Regions from separate parts of the Kribbella sp. C-35 genome, predicted to be linked through region 3. Evidence: riboswitches for the same ligand, from Rfam matches in the RefSeq annotation. Region 3 holds a riboswitch; each other region holds the start of a gene.

Evidence for each region. Region 3 has a riboswitch for thiamine pyrophosphate ahead of thiC (phosphomethylpyrimidine synthase ThiC). Riboswitches for the same ligand answer to the same signal wherever they lie in the genome.
Region 1: it holds a riboswitch for thiamine pyrophosphate, as region 3 does, so the genes downstream of both, ACLJOO_RS28305 (GAF and ANTAR domain-containing protein) here and thiC (phosphomethylpyrimidine synthase ThiC) in region 3, are expected to answer to the same signal.
Region 2: it holds a riboswitch for thiamine pyrophosphate, as region 3 does, so the genes downstream of both, thiS (sulfur carrier protein ThiS) here and thiC (phosphomethylpyrimidine synthase ThiC) in region 3, are expected to answer to the same signal.
Region 4: it holds a riboswitch for thiamine pyrophosphate, as region 3 does, so the genes downstream of both, ACLJOO_RS12175 (purine-cytosine permease family protein) here and thiC (phosphomethylpyrimidine synthase ThiC) in region 3, are expected to answer to the same signal.

What each region holds. Positions count from the first base shown of each region.
Region 1 is NZ_JAJPWG010000004.1:518,969-526,124, reverse strand. It holds gene xerC (tyrosine recombinase XerC) at 1-671, opposite strand, end outside; gene ACLJOO_RS28335 (hypothetical protein) at 687-1,001, opposite strand; gene ACLJOO_RS28330 (hypothetical protein) at 1,139-1,567, shown strand; gene ACLJOO_RS28325 (RNA polymerase sigma factor RpoD/SigA) at 1,886-2,839, shown strand; gene ACLJOO_RS28320 (hypothetical protein) at 3,002-3,178, shown strand; gene ACLJOO_RS28315 (ABC transporter permease) at 3,212-4,015, opposite strand; gene ACLJOO_RS28310 (ABC transporter ATP-binding protein) at 4,012-4,920, opposite strand; TPP riboswitch at 5,059-5,172, shown strand; gene ACLJOO_RS28305 (GAF and ANTAR domain-containing protein) at 5,404-6,147, shown strand; gene ACLJOO_RS28300 (hypothetical protein) at 6,250-6,438, opposite strand.
Region 2 is NZ_JAJPWG010000003.1:557,385-564,540, forward strand. It holds gene ACLJOO_RS22535 (DUF6807 family protein) at 1-1,090, shown strand, start outside; gene ACLJOO_RS22540 (thiazole synthase) at 1,065-1,838, opposite strand; gene thiS (sulfur carrier protein ThiS) at 1,841-2,044, opposite strand; TPP riboswitch at 2,035-2,146, opposite strand; gene ACLJOO_RS22550 (DUF5937 family protein) at 2,162-3,106, opposite strand; gene ACLJOO_RS22555 (pyridoxamine 5'-phosphate oxidase family protein) at 3,176-3,595, shown strand; gene ACLJOO_RS22560 (G5 domain-containing protein) at 3,600-4,136, opposite strand; tRNA gene ACLJOO_RS22565 (tRNA-Lys) at 4,399-4,474, shown strand; gene ACLJOO_RS22570 (DUF262 domain-containing protein) at 4,925-6,715, opposite strand.
Region 3 is NZ_JAJPWG010000003.1:688,739-695,894, forward strand. It holds gene ACLJOO_RS23180 (YidH family protein) at 1-195, shown strand, start outside; gene ACLJOO_RS23185 (DUF202 domain-containing protein) at 204-512, shown strand; gene ACLJOO_RS23190 (DUF47 domain-containing protein) at 652-1,284, shown strand; gene ACLJOO_RS23195 (anion permease) at 1,287-2,285, shown strand; gene ACLJOO_RS23200 (anion permease) at 2,372-3,505, shown strand; gene ACLJOO_RS23205 (hypothetical protein) at 3,519-3,752, shown strand; gene ACLJOO_RS23210 (hypothetical protein) at 3,963-4,493, opposite strand; gene ACLJOO_RS23215 (lysophospholipid acyltransferase family protein) at 4,618-5,364, opposite strand; TPP riboswitch at 5,405-5,538, shown strand; gene thiC (phosphomethylpyrimidine synthase ThiC) at 5,529-7,151, shown strand.
Region 4 is NZ_JAJPWG010000001.1:2,400,666-2,407,821, reverse strand. It holds gene ACLJOO_RS12205 (ABC transporter substrate-binding protein) at 1-840, opposite strand, end outside; gene ACLJOO_RS12200 (flavin reductase family protein) at 833-1,375, opposite strand; gene ACLJOO_RS12195 (RNA polymerase sigma factor) at 1,691-2,182, shown strand; gene ACLJOO_RS12190 (methylated-DNA--[protein]-cysteine S-methyltransferase) at 2,175-2,741, shown strand; gene ACLJOO_RS12185 (class I SAM-dependent methyltransferase) at 2,832-3,515, opposite strand; gene ACLJOO_RS12180 (flavodoxin family protein) at 3,625-4,329, shown strand; gene ACLJOO_RS12175 (purine-cytosine permease family protein) at 4,326-5,651, opposite strand; TPP riboswitch at 5,647-5,764, opposite strand; gene ACLJOO_RS12170 (alpha/beta fold hydrolase) at 5,783-6,442, opposite strand; gene ACLJOO_RS12165 (hypothetical protein) at 6,439-7,156, opposite strand, start outside.

The DNA of each region.
Region 1 (7,156 bases), on a different contig from region 3:
ACGGTCTTCCGCCAGACGTGTGACGTGACCCAGGCGAGCGCCGCATCGATCCGGACCAGGGCCGCCTTCATGTCCCGGTTCGCGTTCGACGGGTTCCGCGCCTCGCCCAGCTGGGGCGGGAAGAGCAGACCGAGCGGATTCCGCGGCCACGTCAGGGTCAGGCGCCGGCGGCACAGCGCGACGATGTGCGGCGGGACGGCGATGATCCGCCAACCGGCGGCCGTCTTCGGCCGTAGCTGGATCACGGACCCCTTGCCCTTGAGGCGTACAACGGTCGCGTTGACCTCGATCACGCCCGCCTCGAGGTCGATCACGTCGGCGCGTACAGCGAGTGCCTCGCCGACTCGCATGCCGGTCCCGTCCAGGAACTCCATCAGATCGGCTACATCATCCTTGCCAGCGCGGGCCTGCTCGTCGCTCCTCACCTCGGTCAGGATCTTGGTCTCGTCGTCGACTGTGAGCGCCTTCGGCTGTTTGTGGCCGCGGGGGATCTTCCCGGTCTCGCGCACCGGGTTGGCGTCGATCGCTCCGTGCCGTACAGCCAGTGCCATCAGGAGGCTGAGCACGGTCCTGTATGTCTTGGCCTTGCTCGGTCCGCTGTTCGTCCGGACCGAACTCAGGAACGCGTCGCAGCGGGGGACACGCGCCTCACGGATCGTGAGCTCACCCATCTCCGGGAGCACCTGCTAGTCCAGGTCTCGCTCGTAGAGCTCCTTGCTGCCGTCCGCGAGGTCTGACGCCTTGATCTCCTTGCGCCAGAGCTCGGCCAGCACACGGATCTTCGTGTCTGCGGTGATGTCGCCATCGTTGGGGCCGATCCGGTCCCGCAGCGCCTCTTTCAGCCGGCGCCCAGCCTCTGCCTTGGTCGCGCCGTACCGGGTCACCGGACGGGCGCGGCCGTCGTAGTCGCGGACCCGCGCTCGTGCCCTGATCCTCTTGGGAGCCATGGTCGTGTAGTCGATGTCGCCGAAGGTGCCGACCGGCAGCGGCGGTCTAGCCACGCTCTGCCACCTTCCGCATGGCGTCGAAGTCCTCCCGCGTCCGCGGTGGTTTCGCGTCGTTCAGATTCTGTGCTTCTTCGAGCGCATGTCCGGGCGTCATCTGCTTGACATCGTTGATCGTCTCCTCGGTAACGAGTGTGAGCAGAAAGCCCCTGTGCTCGGCCGCCGAGACGGATCGTGTTCAGTGCGGTTCGTCCGGCCAGCGGCAACGCCGCCGCGTGCTCGATGTCGACCTCGTCGGGCAGTTCGGCCAGTCGAGAGGTCGGCACCGCGGCGAGTTCGGCCCAGCCGCTGTCCTCTGCCAGAGCTACGACTCTTGCGCCGGCGCCGGGTCCAGTTCCATCGGCGGCTGGTTCGACCACTACGCCGGCGATGTCTTGGCCTGGTCGCCAGCCCTCGGTTCGGGCGGCCAGGAGTGCCAGCTCACCGCGGTTGACGGAGAACGCCCGTACGGCGACCAATGCCTGGCTCGCGGTCGGGAGGGGGTCCGTGGTGGTCCTCATGACAAGACCTTCTCCATCAAGTCCGGTCGCATCCCGTCGGAGGAGAACAGCAGCGCATGCTGAGCGGCACCGATTCCGGTCGGACCGGTGCTCGCGCCGGCCACCGAGGCCCCGAGGACCGGCGCCGCGCCGAGGACACCCCCCCAAGCAAGGACGGTCAACAACGAAGTGGCACGGGTCGGACGCATAGCTCCCCCAAATCCTTCGGCTCGCAGTCGCGAGTTCCTGGATCCCCGAGCATTTGCAGCGTAAGCCGGAGATTGTGAACTTGAGAAGGCGCGAGAGTTGGCGAGGCAAGGAACACCGCAGCCGTTCCGGGCTGGAGCCGTCGCAGCTGCTTCCGTCGGCCACACAGAGGTACCGTGGTGATGGAGGATCGCGATGCACGCCAACGGGCGGATGGAGCCGCTCCAACCGCATGACGAGGTCGATCTGGTCGGCCGCTACCTCGACCAGGTGGCCAGGACAATGCTGCTGACCGCCGCCGACGAGGTGGAGTTGGCGAAGCGGATCGAGGCCGGCCTGTACGCCGGTCAGCTGCTCACCCGGGCGAACAGTAAGCTGGATCCGGACCGTGTCAGTGTCCTGGAGGCGATCTCGTACGACGGTCGACTGGCCAAGGACCAGATGATCCGCGCGAACCTGCGGCTGGTCGTTGCCGTGGCCAAGCGCTTCTCGTGGAGCGAACTGGCTTTCCTTGATCTGGTCCAAGAGGGCAACCTCGGCCTGATCCGCGCGGTGGAGAAGTTCGACTACACCCGGGGCAACAAATTCTCCACCTACGCGATGTGGTGGATCCGGCAGGCGATCCATCGCGGCATCGCCGACACGGAACGGACTGTGCGGCTGCCTGTTCACGTCGTCGACGAGCTGAACAGGGTACGGCGGGCCGAAGGCCGGCTGGAGGTGAGCCTCGGCCGGAGTCCCACCGCGGGCGAGATCGCTGCCGATGCGGGGCTCACCCCAGGCAGGGTGACGGAGCTCAGGCAGCACGTCCGGGCCACGATGAGCCTGGAGACGCCGGTGGGAGCCGATGCGGACACCCAGATCGGCGATCTCATCGTCGATCCGCTGAGCGGCGAGCAGGCGACCGAGCTGATCGAGTCACAGGCACTCCGCCAGGAACTGCGCGACGTTGTCGACACGCTTTCCGCGCCCGCGGCACTGATCCTGACGCTGCGCTACGGCCTGCACGACGGTCGACCGCGGACCACGGCCGAGGTCGCCGATCGGCTCGGCCTCACCAGGGAACGGGTCCGGCAACTCGAGAAGCAATCATTGGCCGACCTGCGCGACCCAGAGCGTCACCGTCGGCTACTCCCCTGGGCCGGCTGAAGAGCGAACAAGCCGCCGGCTGGGTCATGCGTCGGCGTCATCCGGCGTCAGCGCACGCGCACCCGGTGAGATGGTCGTCCCCGGCTTGCCGTCGCGCTGCCGCTAATTGGCCCTGATGATGTCGGGGTCTGGGATCGACCACTCACCCTCTCGCTTGGCGTGGTGCAGGCCACGGAAGTGACCGGCGCGGACCTCGCATTCCTGACCGGCATCTTCGCGCTCATCGGCGAGCAGCTCCACGCGGCACCTGAGGTCGACATCCCCATGCTCACCGTCGCGCTGGAGGGACTCCGCAGCCTCGAGGGCGCCGGTCCCACCGCCGACACCCGGCTCACCTGACCCTGCGACTCAGAAGGTTGCCAGCGGCAATGATCAGCGGGTGAGGTCGCGGTGGGTGAACTCGGCGACAGCCCACAGCAGGGCGACCAGCGGGATCGTTGCGAGAACCAGTAGGTCACTTCCGGGCAGAGTGCCGGCGACCAGGTCGATGGGCCGGAAGTAGTGGAACGGAGAAGCGAACCGCAGGCCACTGATGCCGTCGATGAGCAGTGCAATGAAGTTCATGAAGAACCAGGCGACCACGATGCCGACGGTGACGCCGATCGCGCGTCCGCGCAGGCTCGACCGGGCCGATACGAGGACGCCGACCATGGCGACGCCCACGAACAGCAGCCACGAACCGGCGAAGGCGCGGAGCACAGAGCCGATCGACAGGTCCCGGACCCCGCTGATCGTCTGCCTGGCGACGAGTACGCCGGCCAGGCCTCCCGCCTCCGCGGCGGAGACAGCCACGATCGAGGCGAGCGCCTTGGCCAGCAGGAATGGCACGCGGCCGACAGGCCGAACGAGCACGAGGTCGATGGTCCCCCGCTCGACCTCCGTAGCCACCGACCCGGCGGCGACCAGCAACGCCGCAGAAGTCAGCAACGACAGAATGACAGGATGGGTCATCCCGGCACTCAGCCATCCGTCGGCGTGGAAGAAGTCGGCTGATCCACCGAGGAACGCGGTCATGGCCTTGGGCGGCGACTGGAAGAAGGGCAGGTTCGGCGCCTCGCTCGTGAACGATGATGAGGCGAGGAGGACCAGGTAGAAGAAGGCGCCGACGCCGAGGGACAGCACACCGAGCGTACGGCGTACTTGCCGCAAGGTATGGCGGAGCACGACCGAGCTCATGACGCCCGACCCTGACCGGAGTCGCCGTAGATCTCAAAGAACGTCTCGGCGAGGTGCTCCGGCTCGCAGACGAACTCCTGCACCGCGAGCGCGCCGAGCCGTCGCATCAGCGGCTCCATGTCCCCACGGAACTCGAATCGATGGAGCAGGCCGTCGCTCTGCAGTTCCGAGACACCGTCGAGGTCCAGCCCGCCGGCGGCGAGCGGATGCTTGAGCACAAGGGTGCAGTGGCGCACGCGTTCACCGGTGAGGTCCGCGGTCGCGCCGGTCCGCACGATCCGACCTGCCTTGAGCACGGCGACCCGCTCGGTCGTTTCCTCCACCTCAGAGAGGATGTGCGATGAGAGGAATACGGTTCCACCCGCCTGGCGGTGCTCGGCGAGCAGCCCGACGAACCGCTCCTTCATGACCGGATCGAGACCCTCCGTCGGCTCGTCGAGCACCAGCACGTGTGGTTCGTGCTGGAACGCCTGGATGATGCCGATCTTCTGCTTCATACCCCGCGAGTACATCCGGATCTGGCGCCTCAGGTCGGCCTGCGACAGCTCCAGCCGGTCGCACAGCTCCCGCCGCCGGACGAGTGGGCGCCGCTGCAACGCACCGAGGTAGTCGAGGCACTCGTCCCCGGTCATCTGCGGCCACAACCCGAACTCACCCGGCAGGTGCCCGACATCGGCGAGCACTGCGTTGAGATCGGACGCCACATCCTGCCCGAGGATGCGGATCTGGCCGGCCGACGGCCGGACGAAGCCGAGCATGCACCTGATCGTGGTCGTCTTGCCGGCTCCGTTGGGACCGACGTAGCCGAAGGCCTCGCCGTCTGCCACCGACAGCGACGCTTCGTCCACGGCCAACTTGCCGCCGTACCGCTTGACGAGCCCTTCGACCTCGATCGCAGTACCCACTCCGTCATTGTGCGCCTCGAGCAAGGCCGACGAGGTGCGTGGCCGGGCCGACATCCGCGACGGCGTGCCGCCCAGTGAAGTCGGGGGTTCATCCCTGTTGACGCCGACTGCTCCCGGAGTCAAGATTGAATTGGCCTGCGAGGCGGGCGAGGGAGCCGAAAGGCTGAGAGGCCTGACGATCTTAGGACCATTGGGCGACCCCAAGTACCTGATCCGGACAATGCCGGCGAAGGGAAACCGTCTCGCAGGTCTTTTCTGTCGATGCCTTCGCTCAAAGACCCGACCAGCCGACCAAGGGGTTGGGTGATCGCGACGTACGACGTCGTTCTCGCCGCCAAGCGGCGTAGCGTTTGAATTGCCGTCACTGTTCATCTGTTGCTGTCCACCCTCCGCCCCAGGGCCCAGTCTGCGGCGGGGAGCAGGTCGGTCAAGGCACGAACGGGTGGCGCCGTGGCTACAGATGGTCGAAGTGACGAGCCTCTTGTGGATGTGCTGGGCTCAGTGCATTCGTTGCTGCTCAACGGTCCCGGACTGGAGGACTTGCTCGTCAAGCTGGCGGGCATGGCGGCCAAGGTGGTGCAGCCGCAGGCCTCGTGCGGCATGACCGCTCGGTACGACGGGCAGCCTCACACGATCGTGACCAGTGATTCACGGGCCGCGTTGATCGACGAGCAGCAGTACAGCCTCGGTGAAGGGCCCTGCCTGGACGCCTTGGAGAACGGCGAGGTGGTCGACGTCGCGGACCAGGCGAGCGAGTACCGGTGGCGCCGCTACCGCGATTCTGCACTCGAACTCGGGGTAACCGCGTCGCTCAGCTTCCCGCTGGTCGTCGACGACCAGATCATCGGCGCCTTGAATCTCTACGGGTATGACCAGCCGAACTCGTTCAGCGAGGCGGATCGGGAACGGGCCGCCGCCGTCGCCGACCAGGCCGCTACCACCTTGGCGTTCGCGGCACGAGCGGTGCAACATTTACATCTGAGCGAGCAACTGGAGCGGGCATTGGCCTCGCGATCGGTGATCGACCAGGCGCTCGGCCTGCTGATGGGCCAGCAGAAATGCGATGCCAGGACGGCCTTCGAACTGCTGCGGCGCCATTCGCAGAACACCAACCGCAAGCTGCGGGACGTCGCCGCCGACCTCATCACCAAACTGACCGGACAAGCGCCGGTCGACAGCCGCACATTCGCTCCGGACGACGATTCCAACGGTTCATTCGGCGACTGACCCGCACTCGAGGCACGCCCCGGAGAGAAACGCCAGGACTGACCCGGGCCGCCCTCCTGGCCGCACACAAACGGAGCGTCTGAGACTCTCGCCCCTGCCCGGTCACGAGTTCCCAGGTGCTTCCTCCTCCGCGAACACGCCACCGCGAGTGGTCAGCTCGCCGACGATCTGCACATGGCCGGCTTGTGCCTCCACCAGGCTTGCCCAGATCCATCGACGCGGCCGGCTGCTCCCTGCGCAGTGGACCAGCGTCTCGAAGATCGGCGGTCTCAAACCCACCCAGATCGTCATGATCTGAATGCGGTGACGACCCCCGCCCACGCGGTCGGACTCGATCACCACGTATTCACGCCTGGCAGACAAGGCGAGCCAAGTACTGCGATTGATCGGGTGCCCGTGCCTGTCGACGTACGTGAGTCTCGTTCGCGGCGCCAGCACCACTGTGCCCGTCAGCCCGCCCCGCCGATCAGCTCCTCGTTGCCTCTACGCCGATCACCGCAGTAATGAATCGTCCACGCCACTGTTCTCACCCCTGAGCGTTCGCATGTGCTGGCTCGGCGGCGGGATCTGCACGGTGTGGCGAGTCGGGACCACGACTGATCAGGCCGAGCGCGGCACAGCGCAGTACCACAGATGACCTGGAGGCGGTGGGATCCTCGATCTCCGTCGACAACCGGCGGCACCCTTGGCCGCCCGGCTGTTCTCCCAACCAGGCGCCACGATAGACAAGACCACGCCAGCTGACAACCCCATCAATCGCCCACCGAGCCTCTATTGACCCTGGAGGTGGCAGTTCTGGCTTGATCGGCTCGGGCCGCACACCCTCCTCTCTCTGCACGAAGACAACGTCCGACCAGTCAAAGTTGCCCACGGCAAGAACCCGCCCATCCGCGGGTGCGACACCTGAGCACAGCTGCGTGCGCACGGCTCGCGTTCGAGTCCGGGCAGCTTCGCATCGATCCGCCCGAGCTGGCGTGACATCCGCAGTACGTCGGGAGGCGCACTGGCC
Region 2 (7,156 bases), 130 kb from region 3:
GCTCAACGAGGTCGGGGTCGCCGTACCGGCTGATCTGTCGGTGACCGGGATGGACGACATCGGGCTCGCGCGGTTCGCCGTACCGTCGCTGACGACTGTCCGGGTGCCGCAGACGGACCTCGGCGAACTCGCGTGGCAGCGGTTGCACGCGTCGATCGCGGCTGGGGCGGGCGAGACGGACGCCGTACCCGAGCTGCGGCTGGCGGTGCGGGCGAGCACTGGTCCGGTGCCGCAGGAGCCGCGTTCTCAGGCGTCGGCTGATCAGATCGGGTGGCTGCAGCAGGGGGACATCTTCGCGCTCGGGAGTTCGGCGGGGTTGCTCGCGCGGTACGAGTTCGGCCGGCGGATGCCGCAGGTGCACGCGCCGCGCCCGTACCTGCATCCGGTCCGGACGCTCGGCGGACACCCGCTGACCGAGGTCAACCCGGTGGACCATCGCCACCACTACGGACTCTCACTGTCTGTCGCGCAGGTCAACGGCACTTCACACTGGGGCGGCCGGACCTATGTCCGCGGTCAAGGCCCGACCCTCCTGACGAACCACGGTCAGCAGCGCAGCCGCGGCGTCACCGTCGACGATCGCTCGTTGGTCGACGACATCACTTGGTACGACGAGCAGGGCCGACCGCAACTCGTCGAACGCCGGTGTCTCGCCGGGGACCTCGCCTTCGGTGGCTGGCGCCTGGACTGGCGGAGCGTGCTGACGGCGCGCTACGGCTCGATCCGGATCGACAGCCCGGCGACTTGTGGACGCGAGGGCGCGGGGTACGGCGGGATCTTCTGGCGCCTGCCGTCCGCGCCGACGACGGTCCTGAGCGCCGACGGTGAAGGATTGGACGCCGCCTTCGGATCTGGCAGTCCGTGGCTCGCATTCGTGCAGGGCAATGTCAGTTTGCTGTTGCTGCAGCCGGATCAGGTGTGGCCGTGGTTCTTGCGCACCACCGAGTACGTCGGCGCGTGCCCGGCGCTCGCGTGGGACGAGCCGTTGACGTTGCAGCCCAACCAGGACCTGACGTTGTCGCTCACCGCGCTGCTGCTGGACCGCGCGGTGGACGCGGCGGAGGCTAAAACGTTGGCAGACCAGTTGTAGGCGACGACGCCAACGCCGACTGCCATCGCTTCGGCACACGGCCGGCGAGGCGTGCGTTCCGGCCGGCCGAGACGGCGTCGCGCATCGCGGCGGCCATCAGGGCAGGCTTCTCAGCACGAGTCACCGGGGTCGCGAGCATGACCGCGTCGCATCCGAGTTCCATCGCCAGCGCGGCGTCACTCGCCGTACCGATGCCGGCATCAACGATCACCGGGACGTTCGCCGCCTCGGCGATCAGCGCGATGTTGTGCGGGTTGCGGATGCCGAGCGCCGAACCGATGGGTGCGGCCAACGGCATCACGGCCGCGCACCCGGCCTGCTCGAGACGGCGGGCGAGGATCGGGTCGTCGTTCGTGTACGGCAGCACGGTGAAACCGTCGGCCACCAAGGCCTCCACGGCATCGAGCAGCTCGAACGGGTCCGGCAGCAACAGGTGGTCGTCGGCAACGACCTCGACCTTGATCAGGTCGGTCCCGAGCGCCTCGCGGGCCAGTTTCGCGGTCAGTACAGCCTCGGCCGCGGTGTGGCAGCCGGCCGTGTTCGGCAGTACGTCGATGCCGTGCTTCTTCAGTACGTCGAGCACCGAGCCCTCGTGCCCCGTGCCGAGGCGGCGCATCGCGACCGTGGTGAGTTGGGTGCCGGAGGCAATCAATGCCTCCTCCATCACTTCCAGGTTGGCCGAACCGCCGGTCCCCATGATCAGCCGCGACGTGTACGTGCGCCCGCCGAGCTCCAGTGGATCATCCATGGTCAGCCTCCCTGCGTCGCGCTGACGATCTCGACCCGGTCGCCCGGCCGCAGGGTGGTCTGCGCCCATTCAGCCTTGGTCAGCACGTTCTGGTTCACCGCGACCGCGATCCCGGTGGCGCGATCGGAGTACTCCGCGATCAGCTCGGCCACCGACTTGCCCGGCGGTACGTCGATCGCCGTACCGTTCACCCAGACGGATTCCATCGCTTCCTCCCTACGCCGGAATTACCCGATTCAGGTTCAGCGGTCGGTGACGGTGCAGTCACCCTCTCAGCCCACTTCCTGCGAGCTCCCGCGGACGTCTCGACTATAGCTGACGGCTCAGTCGACTTGCGTGCCGGTGAGGAGGGCGGCGAGCTCCGTCGGGCGGTAGAGGACCTGTTTGCCGGTGCGCTGCGGTTCGACGAGCCCGGTACGGCGTAGTAGTTGGAGGTGCTGGCTCACCGCGGACGGCGTCACCTTCAGTTCGCCGGCCAGGTCGGTCGTCGTACGGGGATGGGTGAGGAGCTCGAGGATGTGTGCTCTCGGCGTACCGATCAACTGAGCGAGGTCGTGGCGGGACGGCGGCTCGACGACGGACCACAGATGGGCCTGACCGCGCGGCGGGTAGCCGAGCAGCGGTTCGGCGCCCGGGTCGAACGGGATGACGGCGTGCGGTCCGAACAGGGTCGGCTGCAGCACGAGCCCGCGACCGTCGACGTGTTCGGTGCGGCTCTGCTCGGCCACGCGGTCGACCTTGAGGAGCCCTTCGGCGTAGGTGATCGCTGGGCCGAGGCCGTTGAGCATGGCGCCGGTCCCTTGCTGGGTGACGACGTGACCGCGGTAGCTGATGTCGGCGGAGAGGAGAGTGCGCATGCGGCTCCAGTACGGCGCCATCACAGCGTCCCAGTACTGGCTGAGTGCCTCGAGGACCTTGTCGATGGTCAGGTCTTCCGGTAGCTCGCCGTTGACCGCTACGAGTTGTCGCTCGAAGGTGTCCGGTTTGACGTTAGCGATCACGTCGAGCTCGTCGGAGAGCTGGGTGAGCGGCGAGGTCGGTCGTGGCGTCAGGAAGTCCGGGCTGCCCATGGTGTCGTTGACGAGCCACCGCAGTACGGACCAGTCCAGGGCGGTGACCTGCGGCTGTACGGCGCGCACCCAGCCGAGCTGCAGCGGGAAACGGCCGGGATCCCGTAGCGCGCGCAACGACAGCACCATCTCCGCGACCGGCGAGACCGCGAACCGCACGTCGGCCAGATCCTGTGAGTTCAGGACATAGGTGAGCACCGCGCCTCGCTTTCAGTCACGACACGAAGTATGGCCGAATTGTCGGTGGCGGGTGGGAGCGTGGTTTTCATGGGGTTTCGAGCGATGGACGACGACGAGGTAGCAGAGTTCCTGGCGCAGCCGCTGGTGGCCGTGCTGGCGGTCGACGACCCGGGCTGGTCGCCGCATGTGACGCCGGTGTGGTTCCGCCACCTGCCCGACGACAACAGATTCCAGGTGATGACGCCGGCCAAGTCGAAGAAGACCAGACTGCACCGGACCGGCACGGGTGAGCTGTCCCTCTCGATCCAGTCCGCCGACGGACCGACAGCGAAGTACGTCAACATGCAGGGCGTGGCGCGCTTCCTCCCGCTCAGTGCCGACCTGCTGAACGCGATGGTCGAGAAGTACCTACCGGAGGAACACCGCGCGGCCTACCTGGCCAACCCACCCGAAGACTCGATGTTCGACATCACCCCACGCCGCATCACCACAGCCGTCATCGACTGACAGTTCACTCGCAGGCGATCCCGTCGTGGTCGGCGTCGAGGCGATATTTGTCGGTGCCGACGACATCGATCGGACCATCGACGTACTCAGGTCCGTTCCCGCTCCCGCCCGAGCAATCAACGTCACTGGCAATCGGAACGCAACCGGAGTAGTTCGGATCGCACCCGCCGGATTCCTCCGGCTCCTCGACCTTCGTACCGACCGCCGTCACCTGCGACCGCGGCTCCTTCGCCACCTCCTGCCGGACCATCCGCTTAGCCGTCTGTACGCCGTTCACATAGGTAACCCGATACACGAGCCGCCGCGTGCCGTTGACCCCCGCCGTACGCACCGTCCGCTCACCCTTCGGCAACGAGTCATCCGTCACCGTCTTCTTCTTGAACGGAATCACCCGAAACTCCACGACCTCCTTCGTCGTGATCACCTTTGGCTTGACGCTCGCCTTGGGCGTCGTCTTAGGCGTAGCGGACGTCTGCGGCGTGGATGTCGCCGTACTGACCGGCGCGGGCGTCAGGCTGGCGATCGCAGCCGGCTCACCCACCCCCGACGTACCCGAATCCGCCCCACACCCTCCAACGAGCGCCGCCACCGCAACCGACCCCAACGCAGCACGAAGCAACAACACGATCCATCCCCCCAAACCCGCCGTCGGTTCCCCCCCGCGGCAGGATTTGTCAGCACCCGGACCACCCGAGCGAATTCCGATCTGTACCACCACCCCGCCCGCCACGCAACCCCTCACCCCAACCCCCCACCAAGCAAACCCCCACCAAACCTGACACACTGTTCCCCTCACCAGATGAGGGCCTCTAGCTCAATTGGCAGAGCAGCGGACTTTTAATCCGCGGGTTGTGGGTTCGAGTCCCACGGGGCCTACCAGTTTCCGCAGGTCAGGCGCACATCGGCACCTCGACCGGGATCATGGGGTCTGCTTTTACTCTGCCAATACGTAGAGTCACCACAGGCGGCTAGTTGCGCGTTGTTCAGCGACGTACCGCATCCGTTCGCACTGCTCGTTTCGCCTGTTCTCCGGCCGCCCAGCCGTTGAGCTGCCACATGCAGCTGGACCTTGGAGAACAGAGATGAGCAGACCGCACCTTCCGATCGGAACGTGGGGCAACGTCCGATCGCGTGGTGTCGTCGGTCCGGTTCCGAGAGGAGGATCCGCCAAACCTCCAGATGAGGACCCAGTTTCCTCGATGCCCGCGGTACACCGAGCTTCTTCGCAGCATCCCAGAGGTCTGGTCGATCAAGTGCGCCTAGAAGACCATCGCCAACGCCGAGGCGGACCGGCGGGCACCTGCGAGAGCAGAGGGTCGCCCGCCGTCGTCACAGGGCCTGGTAGTAGTTGTGGATGGTCGCCGCCATCAGCTTCCGGCGCTCGACCAAGAACTCTTTGTAACTCCCGGCTGTGACCTGGGCCAGCTTGGCCGGGACGGCGTTCTCGGCGAGATTCGCAGCCAAGTCCTCAGGGTCTGTGATCTCTCCGAGGACTAGCTGCGCGGACTCGGTCTGGGTGGCGATCTCGGCCATGTACTGCATCGGCGGCTTGTTGCTGATGCTGATGTTGATCGCCGTCTCGGTGAGCGCGAAGTTCGCGACCTGGTTGTAGTCGCCGCGGTCCGGGTAGCCGTTCTTCTGCAGGTAGTCCTTGGGCACGATGTGGTGAATGTCGCCCGACTGTTGTTGCATGGCCGCGACGGTGATGCCCTTGGACAGAAATCCGCGAGAGTTGTTCGCCACCTGTGCGGCCAGGAATGTCTGGAAGAACGGGCTGACCGTGCTCGTTGTCTCGAGGGCAGCAGGGAGAGCGACTGCCCAGAAGGCATCCGACAGTTCGGATTCCTCAACCTGCTTGAGGTAGTTCGCGGGTCCTTGTTCGCCGATCCGGCGGATGTCTTGCTCCCAGGTTGACTCGAAGCTGCCGGAGTGGCGGCCGGTGAGCATCGACATCACGAACCAGCGCTTCACGATCCGCTTCCGCTCGCCTTCACTCATGGCCTTGTCCTCGCGCAGGCGGAGGTAGAGGGCGTAGGCGAAGTTGAGGGCGTTCTTCGAGTTCACCATCCCCGGCGTGATGAAGCCCGCCGACTTGATGAGCATCAAGAAGTTGTCGAAGTGGTAGTTGTTTACGATCTGCAGCAGGGCACGCTCGAGCTTGTCGTACGCGACCGGGATCCGCTCCTCGTCGACCCTCCGGGTTTCCGGATCGCGCCCTGACAGCTCGCTGACGATGCTTGACGCCTTGCCGCGGCTGAAGCCGACGAGGCCGGTGACTCGAATGATGTCGCTGTACTCGGGGTCGTAGAGGTCCTCGGCCTCGTCCTTCAGCCAACTGATGGCCTTGAGGTAGGAAGTGCCCGCGAATTCGTGGTCGTTGTCGTTGATGTCGGCGTAGGCGTGGGGTGCGACAGCGAGGTGGCAGAAGTAGTCGATGAGCTTGCGCAGGTTTCGGCCGCGATCGCCGTAGGTCGCGATCTTGCTCATGGCGAAGTCGGCGCTGCTAAGGGGGACGCCCTTGGAGTTGATCCGGATAAAGATCTCGGAGACGGTTTCGACGTCGAGGTCGTCGGCGAGCCCGATGATGCCGATCTGGGCGTTCTTGATGCCTTCCAGCCGGGCCAGGTTCGTCTCGAACGTCTTGGCGTCGACGTCGGGGTTGCGCTCGAGGTACTCACGCGCGAAGGACAACGGTGAGTCGGCGTTAAAGTACTCGCTGATATCGGAGATCCACTGCGGGTTCTTGCCTATGACCGGGGTCAGGGTCGCGAACTCCTCGGTGATTGGGTTGAACGCGATGGTGATCCGAACGGCCTTGTACTTCTTGTTGATCACCTTGAGTCCGGCGACTGCGGCGCGGAGGGCGGTGATCCGCTGTTGCCCGTCGATGAGGATCTGCTGGTGGGCTGCGACCTGGCCGCCCTTGAGCTTGGCTCCGACCGACTGCCACGTGATGAGGTAGCCCACGGGGTAGCCCTTGTAGAGCGAGTCCATGAGGTCGCGGACTTTGACGCTGTCCCAGACGAACGGGCGCTGGAGCTCGGGGATGGCGATGTGGTCGCGCTTGACGTCAGCCAGCAACTGCGTGACCGCTGACTGCGTTACCGAGTACTTCGCCATTCATGTCTCCTCTTCGTGCACAGGAAAGGTTAGTGGGGACTTCCGACATCCGCGCCAGCTAAGTGACCGACTTGGCGGTGCTGAACGGGCAACTAGTAAAGCGGTGGCGAGGATTGGAGTTATCCGCCCCCTACTTGGCCGTTACTCGATGAGGCTGTAGGAGCCATCGGGATGACGAACGAAGTACTCCGTGTAGCCCACCGGATTGCCCCGGCCGTGCTTGGGCAGGAAGACACCATATGTGCGATCGGCCCACCCTGGGCAAGTGCGACGCACGTCAGCCGGCCGGAAGCGCTCGGGTAAGTCGCCACGCCTGCGTGCAAGGCGGATGTCTTCGACGAGACGGCTCACGACTTCACTGTCGCACGACTTGCTGACTCGCTCCAGTTCACGACCATCACACCGACGGGCTGGAACCTCCGCCACTCTGGGCTAGGTCGT
Region 3 (7,156 bases):
CCGGCCCGGATCATCGGCATCGTCCTGGTCCTCGCCGGGCTCGTCACGACCGCAGGCGCGTTCCGGCGCTGGCAGCTCAACCTGACCGCGATCCGCCGCGGCGGTGCGCTTCCGGTGACCAGGCTCCCGCTGATGCTCGGAGCAACGATCGCCGTGGTCGGCCTGATCGGCCTGCTGTTCTCGCTCTGGCGGTGAGTGTGGCGATGAGCACACCGGATCCAGGCCGGCAGCCGGAGCGGACTTTGCTGGCGTGGCGTCGTACAGCGCTCGGACTGATTGCCAACGGCGTCCTGCTGCTTGCCTCCGGCCACGGTTCGTCGGAGGTCCGGACCGGTCTCGGGATCGTCGTTCTCGTGCTCTCGATGGGCTGCTGGGCGGCGGTGAGCGCCGTGTACCGCCGTACCAAGGGCGGTGCGATCCATGCCCTCGGCCACCAGAACGTACTCCGGGTCGCGGCCGGTCTGGTGCTCGTGGTCGGGTTCTTCGACCTGTACGCCGTGATAACACGCTGAAACCGATCGGTTACCGGCCGTGCGCGACTGAAAATACGGTTCACCGCGACGCGCTACGTTGATCGGGGCGGATGTCACGTCAACCGATGGTTCCCCCTAGCATGTTCACGGTTTGTCCCTCGTTCATCCGGAGCTTGAAGTGCCGTTACGTCTGCGTCCGAACGACCCGACGTTCTACGACCTTTTCACCGAGTCCGCCAACCACCTCGTTGACGGAGCGCGGATCCTGGCCGAGTTGCTCGGCAGTACGGCGGGAACCGGGCTGTCCGCGAGCCATTCGATCGCCGCCCAGATGAAGGACGCGGAACACGCGGCGGACGAGACCACCCACTCGATCATCCGCCGGGTGAACTCGACCTTCGTCACCCCGTTCGACCGTGAGGACATCTACCGGCTGGCCTCCGATCTGGACGACGTCATGGACTTCATGGAGGAGGCGGTGGACACCATCCACCTCTTCAACCTGGAGAAGCTGCCGGAGGAGATCGCCGAGCAGATCGAGGTACTCCAGCGGGCCGCGCAGCTGACCGCCGAGACGATGCCCCGGCTGCGGACCATGAAGGACCTGGCCGAGTACTGGATCGAGATCAACCGCCTGGAGAACACCGGTGACGCCGTGCACCGGCGGCTGATCGCGAAGCTGTTCAGCGGTGAGTACGAGGCGCTGACGGTGATGAAGCTCAAGACCGTGGTCGACCTGCTGGAGGCCGCGATCGACGCGTTCGAGCACGTCGCGAACACGGTCGAACAGATCGCCGTCAAGGAGAGCTGAGCGTGGAGCTCACGCTCGTCATCGCCGTCGTCGTCATCGCGCTGGCCTTCGACTACACCAACGGCTTCCACGACGCCGCCAACGCGATCGCGACCTCGGTCTCGACCCGCGCGCTGACCCCGCGGGTGGCGCTGGTGATGGCCGCGGTGATGAACTTCCTCGGCGCGTTCCTCGGCACCGAGGTGGCCGAGACCGTCGGCAAGGGCATCATCAACACGCCGAGCGGCAAACACGGCCTGGTGGTCGTGATCGCGGCCCTGATCGGCGCCATCACCTGGAACCTGATCACCTGGTACTTCGGTCTGCCCAGTTCCTCGTCGCACGCGCTGATCGGCGGTCTGGTCGGCGCCGGCCTGGCCTCGAGCAGCGTCGTGCTGTGGTCGGGCATCGAAGACAAGGTCATCATCCCGATGGTGCTGTCGCCCGCGGTCGGGTTCGTCGGCGCGTTCCTGCTGATGACCGCGATCCTGTGGATCTTCCGGAACCGCAACCCCGGCAAGACCACGCGCGGCTTCCGGCTGGCGCAGTCGCTGTCGGCCGCCGCGATGGCGCTCGGGCACGGCCTCCAGGACGCCCAGAAAACGATGGGCGTCATCTTCCTGGCGCTGCTCACCACCGGCCACGCGAAGGCCGGCGACGGCATCCCGACCTGGGTGAAGCTGGCCGCCGCGACCGCGATCTCGCTCGGCACGTACTCCGGCGGCTGGCGGATCATGCGGACGCTCGGCCGCCGGATCATCCACCTGGACCCGGCTCGCGGGTTCGCCTCCGAGGCCGTCGCCGCCACCGTGCTGTACGTGATGGCCATCGGCCTGCACGCGCCTGTCTCCACCACTCACACGATCACCTCCGCGGTGATGGGCGCCGGCGCCACCAAGCGCCTGTCCGCCGTCCGCTGGGGCGTCGCCAAGGGCATCGTCACCGCGTGGATCCTGACCATCCCGGCCGCCGGCATCGTCGCGGCGGGCGTGTACGGACTCGCCCACCTGATCCTCGAGTAAGGTCCCGAACCGGTTCATTTCGAGTTCACTCACCCGGCCTACGGTCGATCGACGCTGCTGATCGTCCGCCTAGGGAAGTGGTCGCTATGGACCTTTCGTTCCTCGTCGTCGTGGTGATCATCACCGCGCTGGTGTTCGACTTCACCAACGGGTTCCACGACACCGCCAACGCGATGGCGACCTCGATCGCCACCGGCGCCCTGAAACCGAAGATCGCGGTCGCGCTGTCCGCGGTCCTGAACCTGGCCGGCGCGTTCATCTCGACCGAGGTGGCCAAGACGATCTCCAGCGGCATCGTGGACGACGCCAAAGTGACCGTCCCGGTGATCTTCGGCGGGCTCGTCGGAGCGATCCTCTGGAACCTGATGACCTGGTACGTCGGTCTACCGAGCTCCTCGTCGCACGCGCTGTTCGGCGGCCTGATCGGCGCCACCTGGATCGCGTCCGGGAGCAGCGCCGTACATTTCGGCACCGTCGTCCAGAAGATCATCATCCCGGCGGTCGCGGCCCCGATCGTGGCCGGTGTGGTCGCGCTGCTCGGGACCTTCCTGGCGTACAAGATCACCGCGCGGGCGCGGAAGAAGTCGGTCGACGACGGGTTCCGGGCCGGGCAGATCGCGTCCGCTTCGCTCGTCTCGCTCGCGCACGGTACCGGTGACGCGCAGAAGACGATGGGTGTCATCACACTGGTGCTGATCACTTCCGGCAGCCTCGCCTCCGGGTCCCGGCCGCCGCTGTGGGTGATCCTGGCGGCCGGACTGGCGATCGCGGCCGGCACCTACCTGGGCGGCTGGCGGATCATCCGGACGATGGGCAAGGGCCTGACCGAGATCGAGTCGCCGCAGGGCTTCTCCGCGGAGACGAGTTCGACCGCCGTGCTGCTGGCCTCCTCGCACCTGGGCTTCCCGCTGTCCACCACCCAGGTCTGCTCCGGCAGCATCCTCGGCGCCGGCCTCGGCAAGCGGCTGGCCGAGGTGCGCTGGACGGTCGCCGGCCGGATGGCCGTGGCCTGGCTGCTGACGCTGCCGGCCGCTGCGGTCGTCGGTGCACTCGCCGGCGAGGTCGCCGACTCCGGCAACATCGGCGTCGTCATCATCGCGGTCCTTGCGGTCGCGGCCGGTGGCGGAATCTACGCCGCGTCCCGGCGCCGCCCGGTGACGTCGGAGAACGTCAACGAGTACCCGAGCTCCACCCCGTCCACCACCGCTGCGGCGGCCTGAGAGGAGTACGGCGATGCACATCAACTGGAGTGGCCTCGGCGAGGTCGCACTGGTCAGCCTGCTCTTCGGTGTCGGCCTGGCGGTGCTGTTCGCGTTCGGTGTGACCGCTATGTCGCGGCGGGCCGTGGCGATCGACGAGAAGCGGCAGCCGTCCTTCATGGACACAGGTGTGGCTGCGCTCTGTTTCGCAGCCTGCCTGGCGGCAGTGCTCTACGGGCTGTACCTGATCATCCCGCAGTTCCACTGAGCTGTACGACGGGCGGTCTGGCGGCTGCCCGTCGTACAGCAGTCTTAGGAGGGGGTCTGGGGGCTCTGCGCCTACTGCGCGGCACTCGGCGGGCACCTCGCCGAGCGGGAGCGAAGGGAACGATGAAACCACATCGACCCCTCCGCTCCCGCTCACCGAGGCACTCCGCCGAGCACCTGCTCGCTACGGCGCAGAGCCCCCAGACCCCCTCTAGCGGTTCCAGCGCCGTACGGACTTGGCTACGTCCTTGGCGCGGATGGAGCCGAGGTTGTACTCCCAGGCGGCCAAGAGGCGGTCGCCGAGGACCTCTGCGTCCAGGTACGTGCGTGGGCGGACGGCGACCGCCCAGGTGGCTGCGGCGGCGTGGCCCTGCTGGTGGAGGAGGTGGTCGACGGTCGCCTCGATGCGGTTCGACTGGTCGCCGCCGAGGCCGTCCGTGGCCCACTCCTGCAGGATCCTCGCGTCGTCGGCCGTCATCCGGGCGAGGTAGGTCAGCGGGCCGCGCCAGAAGCCCTTGCGGCCGATGCTGTCCAGCGACTCGAGCGGGAACCAGCCGTTCTGGTTGCGCCGGCCGTTCACCGCGGACTCGATCTCCCGGGCGCGATCCGCGGCCAGCCCCCGGGTCGCCCAGTCGACGAAGAACGCCCCGGCGTCCGGGATGTGCTCGGCCACGTGCGGGGCCGGCGTCAGCGCCCCCGGGTCGAACAGATGCAGCTCTTCCGGTGAATCGAACAAAACCATCCCCGCCCGCTCTCGTACGCGAGCCACCGCAGTCGCCCGCCGCACAGGGACCCCCCAGGTTCCTGCTCTGTCAACGAGAGACTTCGTACCCTCGTACCGGCCCGAGGGTCAAGGTCTGGTCCGGTTACTGACGTTTGGCTGCCCGCCGGGCGAGCTCCTCGGCGTCCAGCCGTTGGGCCTCTTCGGGCGTCGGCGCGCTGCCGCCGTACGCGGCCGGCAACCACCAGGCACCGGCCGGTTGCTCGGGGTAGGCGCGGATGGTCTCGTCCAGCATCCCGGCCATCGTGGACCGCAGGTGCGCGGTCGCCTCGGCCGGGTCGTCGTCAGGCGTCACGGTGATCGGCGCGCCGATGCTGATCGAGATCGGCCGGTGCCGGGTGAAGTCCCGCGGGTGGTCCTTGGTGAACATCCGCTGCGTGCCCCACAGGATCATCGGCAGCACCGGTACGCCGGCCTCCGCCGCCATCCGCACCGTGCCGGACTTGAACTCCTTGAGCTCGAACGAGCGGCTGATCGTCGCCTCCGGGAACACACCGACCAGCTCGCCGGCCGCCAGGTACTCCAGCGCTTGCTGGTACGACGCGGCGCCCGCGTCCCGGTCCACCGGGATGTGGTGCATCCCGCGCATCAACGGACCGGAGTACCGGTTGCGGAACAGCACCTCCTTCGCCATGAACCGGACGAGCCGCTTCGCCGGAAGTGCGCCGTACCCGCCGAGGATGAAGTCGACGTAGCTGACGTGGTTGATCGCGATCAGCGCCCCGCCGGTGCGCGGCACGTGCTCCGTCCCGGTACGCCGGATCTTCAGGTCCAGCACCGTGAACGCGGTCTTCGCGAAAGCGACGACAGGCGGATAGACGAGGTCTCGCATCTCTAGAACCTACAGGGTTCGTCTAATGTGTCCGGTGACAACTGGAGATCGCGGGAGCTCGCACCGTAGTGGGCTGAGAGGGCGGCTGGACCAGGAATCGACACCTGGCCGGCGCCGCCGACCGCCGAACCTGTCCGGGTAATTCCGGCGTAGGGAGCAGCAGCATGGTGAATGTCAGCACGATCCGTCCGGCCGTCACCACGGGCCCGATCTCGGGCTCGGAGAAGATCTATCGCGGAGAGCTCGGGGTACCGGCGCGCCGCGTGAATCTCACCAACGGCGAGCACTTCGACCTCTACGACACGTCCGGTCCGTACACCGACGCGTCGGCGCGGATCGACGTACAGGCCGGTCTGCCCGCGTTGCGGCGCGAGTGGATCGCCGGGCGCGAGCCGCGGACCCAGCTCGGGCACGCGCGGGCCGGAGTGATCACCGAGGAGATGCGGTACGTCGCCTTACGGGAGGGACTCGATCCGGAGTTCGTCCGGGCGGAGGTAGCGCGCGGGCGCGCGGTGATCCCCGCGAACCGGCGGCACCCGGAGAGCGAGCCGATGATCATCGGGAAGAAGTTCCTGGTGAAGGTGAACGCGAACATCGGCAACTCCGCCGTCAGCAGCTCGGTCGAGGAAGAGGTGGAGAAACTCGTCTGGGCGACCCGGTGGGGCGCGGACACCGTGATGGACCTGTCCACCGGGAAGAACATCCACGAGACGCGGGAGTGGATCCTGCGGAACTCGCCGGTGCCGATCGGGACGGTGCCGTTGTACCAGGCACTGGAGAAGGTGAAGGGCGATCCGGCGGCGCTGTCGTGGGAGGTGTACCGCGAGACCGTGATCGAGCAGTGCGAGCAGGGCGTGGACTACATGACCGTGCACGCCGGCGTACTGCTGCGGTACGTGCCGCTGACCGCGCGGCGGATCACCGGGATCGTGTCGCGCGGCGGGTCGATCATGGCCGCGTGGTGCCTGGCGCACCACCAGGAGTCCTTCCTGTACACGCATTTCGCGGAGCTGTGCGAGATTCTCCGCGAGTACGACGTGACGTTCTCGCTCGGGGACGGGTTGCGCCCGGGCTGCATCGCGGACGCCAACGACGAGGCGCAGTTCGCCGAGCTGCGGACGCTGGGGGAGCTGACGCGGATCGCCTGGGAGCACGACGTACAGGTGATGATCGAAGGCCCCGGACACGTGCCGATGCACAAGATCGCGGAGAACGTCCGGCTCGAGGAGGAGCTGTGCGGGGAGGCGCCGTTCTACACGTTGGGGCCGTTGGCAACCGATGTGGCGCCGGCGTACGACCACATCACATCGGCGATCGGCGCGGCACAGATCGGCTGGCTGGGTACGGCGATGCTCTGCTACGTCACGCCCAAGGAGCACCTCGGCCTGCCCGATCGTGACGATGTGAAGACCGGCGTGATCACGTACAAGATCGCCGCCCACGCAGCCGATCTGGCCAAGGGGCATCCGGGTGCGCAGTCCTGGGACGACACGTTGTCCAAGGCAAGGTTCGAGTTCCGCTGGGAGGACCAGTTCAACCTCTCGCTGGATCCGGACACCGCCCGGTCCTTCCATGACGAGACGTTGCCGGCCGAGCCCGCGAAGACCGCGCACTTCTGCTCGATGTGCGGGCCGAAGTTCTGCTCGATGCGGATCACCGCCGACATCCGCGCGTACGCCGAGGAACGTGGGCTGACCTCCACCGAGGCCATCGAGGCCGGCTTCGCCGAGATGTCGGAGACCTTCAAATCCACTGACCAGAAGCTCTATCTACCGATCACGGACTGAGTACG
Region 4 (7,156 bases), on a different contig from region 3:
CAGGCCCTGGTCCTTGACGTAGTACCCCTGGATCCATTCCTTGGGGTGCTTGTCGATCCACTCCTGGGCGACGCCCCAGGCAGCGACATACGCGCGGATGGCCGCGGCCTTCGCCGGGTCCTCGAGGGACTCGACCGGGCCGTACAGGTGGCCGGCGTCGTCGCGCAGGCCGTGGTCGATCGTGCTGGCGCCGTCCTTGCCGTACTTGGTCAGGTAGCGCTTGATCTGTACGCCGCCGATCGGGGCGACGTCGACCTGCTTGCCGGCCAGCGCCTGCGTGTACACGTCACCGGTGCTGGGGATCTCGATCAGCTTGACGTCCTCCTTGGTGAGGCCCGCCTTCTTCAGCACCTTCAGGATCAGCGCGCCCTGCGCCTGCCCCGGGCTGTAGGCGATCTTCTTGCCGCGCAGGTCGCCGAGCGTCTTCACCGACACCCCGGGCGCGATGCCGAGCTTGTAGATCGGGTGGCCGATCGGGTCCTGGCGGAACTTGGAGGCGACGATCTTGACGTGCAGGCCGGTCCAGGTTGCGTGGATCGACGGGATCTCGGCGACCGAACCGAGGTCGAGAGCGTGCGCCCGGAACGCCTCGGTGGTCTGCGGACCGCCGCTCAGGTTGGCGAACTGGACGTACTTCGAGACTGTGTCGTACTGGCCCGACAGCTTCAGCGCGACCTCGGTGGCGGGATCGCCGACGACGATCTTGGCGCCGTCGGGGACCGTGGTCGGGAGCGGGGCGTCGAGCGACAGTTTCGCGGCGTCGTCGGCGGCTGCGTTACTGCCGCAGCCGGTGACGAGCGCGAGCAGGGCGAGGGCGGAGAAGAGGCGTTTTCTAGACATGGTGTGCTTTCGCGTAGCGGCCGTCGTGGTAGAGCAGCGGCTCGTGCTCACGACGTTCGGTATGGGTGGCGAGGCGGGCGACGACCAGGTAGTGGTCGCCGACGGCGAAACGGTGCGCGATCTGCGCGCGCAGGAAGCTCGGGGCGTCGTCGAGCGCGGGCTCGCCGGTGGCCAGCCGCGACCAGCGGGTCGGTTCGGCGAACCGGTCGATGCCGCTGGTGGCGAACCGGCCGGCGATCGCGTGCTGGTCGGCGGACAGGAAGTTGATCACCACGCTGCTCGCCGTACTCACGGTCGGCCAACTGGAGGCGCTGGTCGCGATCGCGAACGAGACCAGCGGCGGCAGCAGGCTGATCGAGACCAGCGAGGTCGCGGTGAAGCCGACGGGGCCGTGCCCGGAGTCCGCGGTGATCACCACGACGCCGGCGGCGTGGCGACGGAACACGGATTTGTAGACGTCGGCGTCCACGATCCGTTCCTCGGAGCGGTCAGGGACTACGGCCAGGGCAGGACGATTCAGGGCAGGTAAAGACATGTCTCTCCCTCGGACGGGGCAGGGACCACAGGTGATGTGTGAGAGGCGTGATCAGACAGGCCTCATGCAGGCAGCAGCGAGAGCAGGGTTCCCAGATGCCCTCTAACAGGTGGCGCTCGCCGTCCGCAGCAGATCGATGACGCGACGGCGGGTGAGGAGTGTCGTCGTCATGTCAGCTATCTTCACATCAATGTCTACCTAGAAACTAGACAATCTCGCCATCCGGGACGGGTGTCCGAAACCGACCAGCCGGTGGGACGACACGCCGTCGGCTTGCCCTCACACGTTCGGCGGTCGGTGCGTTCTACTGACGTGATGGTTCGGGAGAAGGTCGGGTTGCCGCCGTTCCAGGCATTGATCGACGCACACTGGCGGGACGTCGCCAGGTTGGCGTGGGCGATGGCCGGGCAGGACGGCGACGACGTCGCGCAGCGCGCCTGGGAGAAGGCGTATGCGGCGTACCCGGAGCTGACCTCGGCGAAGAACCTGCGCAGCTGGCTCCTCACCATCACCGCCCGGTGCGCGACCGACGTCCACCGGGCGCGGAAACCGCAGCGCCCGCTGGACGAGGCGCCGCCGGTCGCGGTCGACGGGCCGGAGGCCGCGGCCTGGCCGGACCCCGACCTGTGGCGGGCGGTCAACGAACTCCCGGAGCGGCAACGCCTCGCGATCACGCTCAAGTACGTCGGCGACCTGGACCACCACGGCGTGGCCGCCGCTCTGGACACCACGCCCGCCGCGTCGCGCCGGCTCGTCAGCGACGCGCTGGCGACCCTGCGCACGAAACTCGGAGTACACGATGACTGATCTCGAGAGCCGGCTGACCCGGCTCACCACCCCCGACCCGAAACCACCCCTCTTCCCGGACGCCGACGTTGCCTACACACTGCACGACACCCCGATCGGGACTTTGCTGCTCGCGGTGGCCGGCGGCCGCGTCGTCGCCAGCTCGTTCGGCGACGAGGAGACGATGACCAACCGGCTCGCCCAGGCCGTGTCCCCGCGGGTACTACGGCAGCCTCGGCCGCTGGACGACGTACGACGGCAGCTCGACGAGTACCTGTCCGGTGACCGCCGGGCCTTCGACGTCGAGGTGGACCTGGTGCTCGCGACGCCGTTCCAGCGGCTCGTGCTGAACGACCTGCCGGCGCACACGAGCTACGGCGCGACGACGACGTACGGAACCGTTGCCGCCGACATCGACAAGCCCAAGGCGGCCCGCGCGGTCGGTACGGCGCTGGGCGCGAACCCGGTCTGCGTCGTCCTGCCGTGCCACCGGGTGGTCGGCGCGAACGGGGCGCTCACCGGGTACGCCGGGGGGCTCGACGCAAAACGATTCTTGCTGAATCTCGAAGCAAAAAGCTGAGTTTTCCGGAATTGCCGGGAATGGATTTACACTCGGTGAAATAAGGAGCAGATCCCCAATGTGGAGTGGGGATCTGCTCCTGTTGACATGTCAGGAAGTTGCCGGCTGGTGGATCTCCAGGATCAGCCGGCGGCGACCGCCCCAGTCGCGTTTGTAGACCTTGTAGTCGTCGATTCCGGCGGCCGCGCAGAGCCGGCCGTAGCTGATCTCGTCGTGGATGAAGTGCACGCTGCTGCGGTCGTCGTCGTGCTCGGTGGTGACGATCCGGTGCTCCGGGCCCTGCCGCATCCCGTTGGCGATCTCGGCCGCGGTCGCCGGTCCCCAGACCGGGCCCTCGATGATCGCGATCCCGCCCGGCTTCAGCACCCGGGAGATCTCGCAGATCGTGGAGATCTGCTCGTCCTCGGCGAACAGCTCGTGGAACGCCGTCCACAGGCAGATCACCGCGTCGAACGAGTCCCATTTGTACGGCAGATCGGTCATCGAGCCGATCGCCCAGTCGATCGCGAGCTCTTCCTCGGCAGCCCGGGCGCGGCCGGCCTCGAGCAGGTTCGGCGAGATGTCCAGCCCACGCACCACCTTGCCGGCGCGACGCAGCGGCAGCGCGATCCGCCCGTACCCGCAGCACAGGTCGAGCACCGACTCCCGCCCCTCGAGCAGCTCCTCGACCGCCTTGACGATCAACGCGTCCCGCTCAGGCGAAGTACGCGCGGCCAACCCATCGGCCCCGAGTTCCGCATATTCGGCCCGACTACGCAGTGCGGAGTTCAGCATGACCGCAAGTATCACGGGGATCACGGGTCAGTTCCAGTCACGGTTCGGAAAGCGAGCGGTAATCGCCGTACTCTCGCGCCGCCGCCGCGTGCCTACGCACACTGCAAACATGACGACGTACGACGACCTGCGAGCGCTTTTCATCAACTGCACGCTGAAACGGTCACCGGAGCGCAGCAATACCGAGGGCCTGGTGGACGTGAGCCGGAAGATCCTGGAGAAACAAGGTGTACGGGTCGACGTGATCCGCGCCGTGGACCACGACATCGCGACCGGTGTCTGGCCCGACATGACCGAGCACGGCTGGGTGACGGACGCCTGGCCCGCGATCCAGCAGCAGGTGATGGCCGCCGACATCCTGGTGATCGCCGGCCCGATCTGGCTGGGCGACAACAGCTCGGTCACCAAGCAGGTGATCGAACGCTTGTACGGCAGCTCGTCGATCCTCAACGAACACGGGCAGTACGCGTACTACGGGCGCGTCGGCGGCTGCCTGATCACCGGGAACGAGGACGGCGTGAAGCACTGCGCGATGAACGTCCTCTACTCGCTGCAGCACCTCGGGTACACGGTCCCGCCGCAGGCGGACGCCGGCTGGATCGGTGAGGCCGGCCCCGGTCCGTCGTACCTCGACGTCGGATCCGGCGGTCCGGAGAACGACTTCACGAACCGGAACACCACGTTCATGACCTGGAACCTGTTGCACCTGGCAAGGATTCTGAAGGACGCCGGCGGGATCCCTGCCCACGGCAACCAGCGCTCCGAGTGGGACGCCGGCTGCCGCTTCGACTTCGAGAACCCCGAGTACCGCTAGGCGGCGGGCCTGCGGCCGATGCGGCCGAGTAGCACGGCGGCCAGCATCGAGACGATGATCGAGGTGTACGTCGCGCCGAGCCAGCCCGGCACCGGCTGGTGGTTGAAGAGGGCCTGCTGGATCTTGGCCCAGAAGGGGGACCAGGCGGAGACGGTGCCGGGGTTCACCAACTGGTAGGCGACGAAGCCGATCAGCCAGGCGGCGGTCGGTTGCCAGCGGAACTTCGCCGTATCGGAGACGTCCCACTTCATCTTGCTGACCACGAAGAAGTCCGCGATCGCGACCGCGAACAGCGGGATGAAGACCGAGCCGATCAGGTACAGGAACTGGGTGTAGTTGCCCAGGTCGACGAACAGGGCGATACCGGTGGCGAGTACGCCGATCGCGACCGAGATCCACCGCCGGTCGATGTGGCCGATCAGGTTGTGCGCGGCCATCGTGGTCGAGTAGACGTTCGCGTACGCCTCGTCGACCTCGTCCACCAGCAGCACGAGCAGCGCGATCGCACCGGCAGGCAGTGTGACCAGTGCGGTGATCACGTCCTCGCTGTTGGTCTGCAGCGTCGCCACAGCGACGACACCGAGCGCGTAGTACGCGATCGCGGCCAGACCGTAGCCGAGTGCGGAACCACTGAACGCGGCCTTGTTGGTCCGCGAGTGCCGCGTGTAGTCCGCGGCCAGCGGCGCGAAGGACACGACGCCGGCAGCGGCCAGGTCGACGGCCGGCCAGAAGCCGAACACGCTGTCCTGCGGCAACGCGTGCACCGGCTTGCTGAGCACCTGCACGAACAGGTACACCGACGCGAGCAGCACCAGCCAGACCATGAACTTCCGCAGGATCTTCACGCTGCCGAGCGGACGGACCGCCATCGCGGTCGCGATGATTCCGGCGAGTACGACGAACAGCCAGCGCCACCGCTCGCTCGTGACCGCGACCGCGGCCTGTGAGATCACGATGATCTCCATCGTCGCCCAGCCGACGTTCTGCGCGATGTTCAGCACGGTCGGCGCGATCGAGCCGCGGCGGCCGAACAGACCGCGCAGGCTCGCCATCGCGGGCGCACCGGTCTGCGACCCGAAGACGGCCGCGCCGCCGAGCACGAGGGCACCGATGCCGCAGCCGACGACCACAGCGAGCAGCCCCTGCCAGAGCGAGCCCGTGTACGCCGCCACGAGCGCACCGGTCACCGGGCCGAACAGGGAGATGCCGAAGTTGCCCCAGAGCGTGAACTGGTCGAAGAACCCGAGCGTGCGCGGCGCATCGGTGGTGAGGACGAGCGGCGCCTCGGTGGTGCCGGCAGGACGAACAGCTGTATCGGTCATGAGTGACCCCAATCCCTACGCCGGCATTACCCGGTCAGGTTCAGGCGGTCGGCGACCCAGCTGTCGCCCTCTCAGCCCGCGCATCCTCGGTGCGAGCTCCCGCATAGGTTTGTGTTCCTGAGTTTAACTCGTCAGCTACTTTCCGGAAGAGTGACTGCTCGTTCTATGAGAGCGGCCAGCTCCGGGCCGTTCGTGACGACCGGCATGTGGGCCCCGGAGTCCAGCGTGCGGGCCTCGCCGTGGCTGAGTTCGGCGAGCCGTTCGACCCATTCCGCCGTACACAAGAGGTCATGCCGGCCGCGGACGAGGATCACCGGCGCTTGGACGTGGGGCATGACTGCAGCCAGGTCGTGGTGCCTCGACGCTTCGCTGGCGCGGGCGATCGACGGCAGCGTCGTACGGGCGTATTGCGGACTGATCCGGACCAGCTTCGGCGCGTCCGGGATCGCGGAGCCGACGAGCCGGACCGCGCGGTCGACCCAACTCGACAGCCGGACGTCGCCGGTCGGCGCGGCGAGCACGAGCGCGTGGGCCAGCTCGGGGTAGCGGATCGCCAGCTCGACGACGATCTGACAGCTCGCCGAGTGGCCGACCAGCACAGACCGCTCGCGGATCTTCCCGGCCAGCGCTACCGCGAGGGCACGAGGGTGCAGGTCCTCACGGGAGCCCGCCGGTTCGCCGTACCCGGGCAGGGTGACCACGTGGTACGGCGAGACGAGGTGCTCGACCGTCCGCGCGTACGACTCCGGGCCGAGGCCCAGGCCGGGCACGAGGACGACAGGTGCGTTCACTCCCAGGGAGCCTTCGCCGGGGCGCCTTTGACGACCGGGTTCGCTACGTCGGGCTTGAGCTCGCGGTACCCGAGGAAGAGCCCGACGGCGAGGACGAGCAGGCCGAAACCACCCCAGCCGTACGCCGTGGGCAGCCGGTGGACCGTGCCGTCGCTGGCACCTAGACCTGTGGACAGCACCATGATCAGCCAGACCAGGATCGGGACGATGGAGACCGCGACCAGGAGCAGACCGGCCAGCTCGGACGGGTCGGGCCGGCGACCGGCCTTGTAGCGGGCCAGTACGTCGCGGACCCACATCACCAGCGCGGCTGTGCCGACTACCACGAGCAACAGCTGGCCGACCGCGTCGAGTACGTCCGTGCGGAGCGGGTGGTTCAGCGGCGAGCCTGGCGCCTGTGAGATCTCCCGGAGCGCGACGCGCTGCACAGAGACGACCAGCAGCCCGTAGATCGCGGCGATGAACGCGGCCAGGCCTACAACCCGAGCGGCGCGTGGGTCACGCGAGTGCTCCTCGCGGCCGTACGTCGGGAGCTCATGTGGCTCAGGGCTCGCTGGGGCGCCGTACGGTGCGCCAGGGCGATAGGCCGGGGGCTGGTGGTACGCCGGGTTGCCCTGCGCCGGGGGCTGCGTTCCGTAGGGCTGGGGCTGCGCATACGGGAACTGATCGGGCTGAGGCGCGTGGCCGGCGCCGTACGTGCCGCCGCCGTACGGC